Linked DNA regions of Alloyangia pacifica. The protein of the gene in region 2 interacts with the protein of the main gene of each other region in a pairwise test. Links are inferred from orthologs where the notes say so. Each region holds a gene or a part of one and is shown on either strand. Other genes may lie near its edges.

Region 1 (3,447 bases), 880 kb from region 2 along the record:
ACGAGACCCCCGTCACTGCGGCAGGTCCGCCGCGACCAGCAGCAGCCGGTCGATGACCCGGTCGGCCAGCATGAGCATCAGCCGCTCCTCGGCGTCGCGCTCGGCGGCCTGGGTGGCGGCGGTCGAGCCGGTGGTGGAATAGCCGGTGAAGGTAGAGGTGTCGCCGGAGGTCAGCGCCTCGTTCGTCACGGCGTCGCGCAGCGTGAAGTACGCGGTGCCGATCACCCGGATGCGGGTGGTGTTGCCGTCGGCGAGCGAGCCGTGCCCCGAGGTCTCGGTCCTCAACGAGGTGTCGAGCCGGTAGGGCGCGCCGGGCGCGGCGCGGCCGAGCCGTTCCTCGATCCGGCGGGTGTAGAGATAGGCGTCGGGCGAGTCGGGATCGGCAAAGGCGATCTGCCCGAGCAGCTTCTGCCCGCCGCCCTGAGGCCCGTAGGCCGGGGCAAAGCCACAGCCCGCGAGCGCCAGGGCGCCGCAGGCTGCAAGCAGGGTTCTTCGATCAAGCGACCACATTGACGATCCGGCCAGGCACAACGATGAGCTTCTTCGGGGCGGCCCCTTCGAGGCTCCGCACCACAGCTTCGTGCGCGAGGACGAGTTTTTCAATCTCTTCCTTGGCCATGTCCTTGGGAACGGTGAGTTCGCCGCGGCGCTTGCCGTTGACCTGGATCGGCAGGGTGACGCTGTCCTCGACCAGCATCGCCTCGTCGGCCTTGGGCCAGGGCGCGTTGGCGATGAGCCCCTCGCCGCCGAGCAGATGCCAGATTTCCTCGGACAGGTGCGGGGTCATCGGCGACATGAGCTGCGCGAGGACCTTGGCCGCCTCCTTCTTGGCAGCAGCGCCCGCCTGCGATTTGCCGAGCACGGCGGTGAAGGCATAGAGCTTGGCGATGGCCGCGTTGAAGCCGAAGCTCTCGACGCCCATGGTCACGTCGTGGATCGCCTTGTGCATCTCGCGCAGCAGGGCGGCATCCTCGGCCCCGGCGGGGGCATCGGATGCGGCGATCTCGGCGGCGATCCGGTAGACCCGGGCGAGGTGCTTGGAGGCCGCTTCCGCACCCGACGCGGTCCATTCCACGTCACGCTCGGGCGGGCTGTCCGAGAGCACGAACCAGCGCGCGGTGTCGGCGCCGTACTGGCCGATGATCGCCACCGGGTCGACGACGTTGTTCTTCGACTTGGACATCTTGGCCGAGGGGATGATCTCGACCTCGGTGCCGTCCTCGAGGAAGCCCTTGCCGTCCCTCAGCTCGACCGACTCGGGGTAGTGGTAGACCGGGCGGCCGTCGGCATTGCGCGTCTGGTAGATCGCGTGGGTCACCATGCCCTGGGTGAAGAGCGCCTTGAACGGCTCCTTGCTCTTTTCCGGCAGGTGGCCGGTGAGGTTCATCGCGCGGGCAAAGAAGCGCGAGTAGAGCAGGTGCAGGATCGCGTGCTCGATGCCACCGATGTATTGATCGACATTCATCCAGTATTCGGCCTCGGCCATGTCCATCGGCGTCTCGGCGCGCGGCGAGGTGAAGCGGGCGAAGTACCAGCTCGAGTCGACGAAGGTGTCCATGGTGTCGGTCTCGCGCCGTGCCGGGGCACCGCAGGACGGGCAGGCACAGTCGCGCCACGACGGGTGGCGGTCGAGCGGGTTGCCGGGCACCGAGAAGTCGATCGCCTTGCCGTCCTCGTCGTAGGGCAGGCTGATCGGCAGGTTTTCCTTCTTCTCGGGCACCACGCCGCAGGCCTCGCAATGGACCACGGGAATCGGGCAGCCCCAGTAGCGCTGGCGCGAGAGGCCCCAGTCGCGCAGGCGGTACTTGGTCACGCCTTCGCCGATGCCGTTCTTCTCGCAGAAGTCGACGGCGGCGTTGACGCCCTCCTCACCGGTCTGCACTTCGGTCCCGGCGACGAGGCGGGTGTAGCGCACCTTTTCCGTCTTGGCGGGCACGAAGGGCTCGGCCTGGATGTCGATCTCGCCCTCGAGCGGGACAAAGGTCTCGACGATCGGCAGGCCGTACTTGCTGCAGAAGTCGTGGTCGCGCTGGTCGTGGCCCGGGCAGCCGAAGATCGCGCCCGTGCCGTAATCCATGAGGATGAAATTGGCGATGTAGACCGGCAGTTCCCAATTCGGATCGAACGGGTGACGGACCTTGAGCCCTGTGTCGAAGCCGCGCTTCTCGGCCTTTTCCAGCTCTTCTTCCGAGGTGCCCATGCGGCGGCACTCGGCAACGAAGGCGGCGAGCTCGGCGTTGTCCTTCTCGAGCTCTTTCGCGAGCGGGTGGTCGGGCGAGATGCCGACGAAGGAGGCGCCGTGCAGCGTGTCGGGGCGCGTGGTGTAGCACTCGATCTTCTCGAAACCGGCCGGGGCGGCGACGGTGTCGAAGGAGAACTGCAGGCCGCGCGAGCGGCCGATCCAGTTCGCCTGCATCAGCTTCACCTTCGCGGGCCAGTCATCGAGCGTATCCAACGCATCGAGCAGCTCGCCCGAGAAGTCGGAGATCTTGAAGAACCACTGGGTGAGTTCCTTGCGCTCGACCAGCGCGCCCGAGCGCCAGCCGCGGCCGTTCTCGACCTGCTCGTTGGCGAGCACGGTCATGTCGACCGGGTCCCAGTTCACCACGGCGTTCTTGCGGTAGACGAGGCCCTTGTCGAGCATGTCCAGGAAGAGCGCCTGCTGCTGGCCGTAATATTCCGGATCGCAGGTCGCGAACATGCGCGACCAGTCGAGCCCGAAGCCGAGCGGCTTCATCTGCGCGACCATCGTGTCGATGTTCGAATAGGTCCAGTCCTTGGGGTGCCCGCCCGAGGCCATGGCAGCGTTCTCGGCCGGCATGCCGAAGGCGTCGAAGCCCATCGGGTGCAGCACGTTGAAGCCGTTCTGCTTCTTGTAGCGGGCGATCACGTCGCCCATCGTGTAGTTCCGCACGTGGCCGATGTGGATACGGCCCGAGGGATAGGGGAACATCTCGAGCACGTAGTATTTCGGCTTATCGGCCGAACGGGTGGCCTTGAAGGTCAGGGCGTCTTCCCAGGCGGCCTGCCATTTCGGCTCGATCGTGGCGGGGTCGTAGCGCGACATAATCTCTTGTCCCTCGGAGCGGATGGGTCTTGGCGGGTGATAGGGCAGCCCCCGCCGGACGTCCAGTGCCCGGTCTCCGACAGGAGGGGATGCAGGCGACATTTCCGCAACCTCGGCACCGCAATATTGCCGTGTCCTGCATTACTGTATTGGCCGAAGCCGGCACGCATGAAACATTGACCGAATAGTCAAAAAAAGAATGTAGCCCGATGAAGCTCCTTTGTATCCACCAGAATTTCCCTGGGCAGTACAAGCATCTCGCCCCCGAACTCATCCGGCTCGGCCATGAGGTCACCGCGCTGACTCCCAAGGTCAAGGAGCCGACCACCTGGAACGGGGTGGAGGTGCTGCCCTACCAGATCCGCGGCAGCAGCACCCAG
Region 2 (3,336 bases):
GGCTGAGCGCCCCGGCCACGGCGCGGGCCATGAGTTTCTGCGTGACCCCGGCTGTCAGCGGGTAGACCGGCTCGAAGAGCGGCAGCGTGTGGGCCTCCTCGGGCGGCAGCATGTGGTCGGGGTGGACCATCTGCGCCAAGCCGTCGAAAAACTCGACCTTGCCGGAGACCAGCCGCCGCGATCCCTCGGGCAGCACGCGGGTCAGGTAGTCGGCGCGACCGTGGAAGAACACCAGCTGAAACGTCGTCTCGGCGTCCTCGACCTGGATGCGGTAGGGCCGCCCCTTCACCGCGGGAGGCATGTGGCGCAGGACCTCCACCTCGACCGTCACCGTGCCGGGAAGGTCGGCCCCCTGCACCGAAGGCCGCGGGCGGCGGTCGATCACTGAATGCGGCAGCGTCAGCAGCAGGTCGCGCGGCGCGACAACGTCCAGCCCCTCCATCGCCTGCGCGGTCTTGGGGCCGACGCCGTCCAGCGTCTTGAGCTCGGCAAAGAGCGGCCAGAGGGCCTCGGGGCGCTGGCTCATGCCGCGCTCATCCGCCGATCAGCGCAAGCCATGCGTCCTCATCCATGAGCCGCACGCCGAGTTCCTTGGCCTTGGCCTCCTTGCTGCCCGCGCCGGGCCCGGCGACGACGATGTCGGTCTTCTTGGACACCGAGCCCGAGACCTTGGCCCCCAGCGCCTCGGCGCGGGCCTTGGCCTCGGCCCGGGTCATCTTTTCCAGCGACCCGGTGAACACCACGGTGAGCCCGGCGACCGGGCTGCCCTCCGTCGCCGGGCGCTCGGCGTCCTGAATGTCGAGATGCGCCACCAGCCGGTCCACCGAGGCGCGCTCGGCCTCCTGATGCAGCGAGGTCACCAGCGAGACGGCGACGATGGCGCCGATGCCGTCGATGCCCACCAGATCGTCCCAGGCGGCGCGCGCCTCCTGCGGCACCTTCGGCTCCTCGGCCCAGACCGCGTCCTGCGTCTCCTTGATGCGGGCGCGGCGGCCTTCTGCGGCGGCGGCCTTGCGCTCGTCCTCGACGGCGGCCTCGGCCTTGCGGTAGCGCTCGACCGCCGGGACCGCCTCGTCGACGGCAGAGATCATCGCGGCCCAGCCGAGGTAGTGTTTCGCCAGGTCCTTGGCGACCACCTCGCCGACGTGGCGCATGCCAAGCGCAAAGATCACCCGGTTGAGCTCTATCTTCCGCTTCTCGTCGATGGCGTCGAAAAGGTTCGAGGCGCTTTTCTCGCCCCAGCCCTCGCGGTTCTTGAGCTGCTGCATGCCCGAGCCGTAGCGTGTCTTCAGCTCGAAGATGTCCGCCGGCTCCTTGATCCAGCCGTCGCGATAGAACTGCTCGACCTGCTTGGCGCCGAGCCCTTCGATGTCGAAGGCAGCGCGCGAGACGAAGTGCTTGAGCTTCTCCACCGCCTGCGCCGGGCAGACGAGCCCGCCCGTGCAGCGGCGCACGGCGTCGCCCTCTTCTCGGATCGCCTCGGAGCCGCATTCCGGGCAAGTCGCGGGGAAGACGTAGGGCTGCGCGCCCTCGGGGCGTTTGCCGAGGTCGACGTCCGCCACCTTGGGGATCACGTCGCCGGCGCGGTAGACCTGCACCCAATCGCCGATGCGGATATCCTTGGCGCCCCCCTCGGGATCGGGGCGGATCACCTCCCCTTTGGCGTCGCGCCCGGCGATGTAATCCTCGTTGTGCAGCGTGGCGTTCGACACCACGACACCGCCCACGGTGACCGGGGTCAGCCGCGCCACCGGGCTGAGCGCGCCGGTGCGGCCGACCTGGATGTCGATCGCCTCGAGCCGGGTCCAGGCCAGCTCGGCCGGAAACTTATGCGCGATGGCCCAACGCGGGGTTGTCGAGCGGAACCCCAAACGCCCCTGCAGAGCCAGATCGTTGACCTTGTAGACGACGCCGTCGATGTCATAGCCGAGCGTGGCGCGCTGTTCCTCGATCTTGCGGTAGTGCGCGATCATCTCGCGCGGGCCGTCGCAAAGCTGCGTGAGCGGGTTGGTCTGGAAGCCCAGCGCCTGCAGCCGTTCAATGGAGCCCATTTGTGTTTCAGCCAGCGAACCCGAAAGCTCGCCCCAGGCATAGGCGAAGAAGCGCAGCGGGCGGGCGCGGGTGATCTCGGCGTCGAGCTGGCGCAGCGAGCCGGCGGCGGCGTTGCGCGGGTTGGCGAAGAGCTTTCCGCCGCGAGCCTCCTGCCGTTCGTTCAGAGCGGAGAAATCCTCGTGGCTCATGTAGACCTCGCCGCGCACCTCCAGCACGTCCGGCGCGCCGGTCAAGCTCTGCGGGATATCGGCGATGGTGCGGGCGTTGGCGGTGACGTTCTCCCCCACGGTGCCGTCGCCGCGGGTGGCGGCCTGCACCAGTTCGCCCTGTTCATAGCGCAGCGAGAGCGAGAGCCCGTCGATCTTCGGCTCGGCGGTATAGGCCAGCCCAGCGCCGCCTTCGAGAGCAAGGTAGCGGCGGATGCGGGCGTCGAACTCCTCGACCTCCTCCGGCTCGAAGGCATTTCCGAGCGAGAGCATGGCAACCGCATGGCGAACCTTGGAGAACCCTTCGGCCAGCGGAGCGCCGACCTGTTCGCTGGGACTGTCCTTGCGCTTGAGCTCGGGGAAACGCTCCTCGATCTCGAGGTTGCGGCGCTTCAGCGCGTCATAGTCGGCGTCCGAGATCTCGGGCGCGTCCTCGGTGTGGTAGGCGACGTTGGCCTGTGCAAGCAGATCGGCGAGCCGGGCAAGCTCGTCCCGTGCCTCCGTTTCGGTCAGTGCCTCTACCGGTTTCTCCGCCACGTTCTGGGCCATTGCCGCATTCCTTGCTCACGCCTTTTAGCAGACGTGATAGGGCGCGCGGCGGAGCACGTCCAGAGTCAGGCGTTCACCGCCAAGGCGCCAACCGGCGGCTCGGGATCGCGCAGCACGTATCCGCGCCCCCAGACAGTCTCGATGTAATTCTCGTCCCCCGTGGCTTCCGAGAGCTTCTTGCGCAGCTTGCAGATGAAGACATCGATGATCTTGAGCTCGGGCTCATCCATCCCGCCGTAGAGGTGGTTGAGAAACATCTCCTTGGTCAGCGTCGTGCCCTTGCGCAGCGAGAGCAGCTCGAGCATCTGGTATTCCTTTCCGGTCAGATGCACGGAGCGCTCGCCGACAGTGACGGTCTTGGCGTCGAGGTTCACCGACACCTTCCCGGTACGGATGATCGACTGCGAGTGTCCCTTGGAGCGGCGGATGATCGCATGGATGCGCGCCACCAGCTCGTCGCGGTGGAAGGGCTTTGTCAGGTAGTCGTCGGCGCCAAAGCCGAATCCCTTGATCTTGTTCTCGGTGTCGT

Evidence for each region.
Region 1: the proteins of ligA (region 2) and leuS interact in binary tests that used the Escherichia coli proteins (3 or more experiments, as listed by UniProt). The link is inferred for Alloyangia pacifica from one-to-one orthologs.

Annotation. Positions count from the first base shown.
Region 1 is NZ_CP022189.1:2,607,059-2,610,505, forward strand. Bases 283-3,415 are described here. They hold leuS (leucine--tRNA ligase), read right to left. Parts: upstream 3,068-3,415; coding sequence 497-3,067; downstream 283-496. Other genes in these bases: lptE (LPS assembly lipoprotein LptE), read right to left, coding at 283-510; CEW88_RS12640 (glycosyltransferase), read left to right, coding at 3,277-3,415. Outside these bases: holA (DNA polymerase III subunit delta), read right to left, coding at 1-2; more of lptE, read right to left, coding at 13-282; more of CEW88_RS12640, read left to right, coding at 3,416-3,447.
Region 2 is NZ_CP022189.1:1,725,688-1,729,023, forward strand. Bases 171-3,192 are described here. They hold ligA (NAD-dependent DNA ligase LigA), read right to left. Parts: upstream 2,808-3,192; coding sequence 534-2,807; downstream 171-533. Other genes in these bases: recG (ATP-dependent DNA helicase RecG), read right to left, coding at 171-526; ctrA (response regulator transcription factor CtrA), read right to left, coding at 2,873-3,192. Also shown: more of recG, read right to left, coding at 1-170; more of ctrA, read right to left, coding at 3,193-3,336. UniProt on the Escherichia coli protein: DNA ligase that catalyzes the formation of phosphodiester linkages between 5'-phosphoryl and 3'-hydroxyl groups in double-stranded DNA using NAD as a coenzyme and as the energy source for the reaction.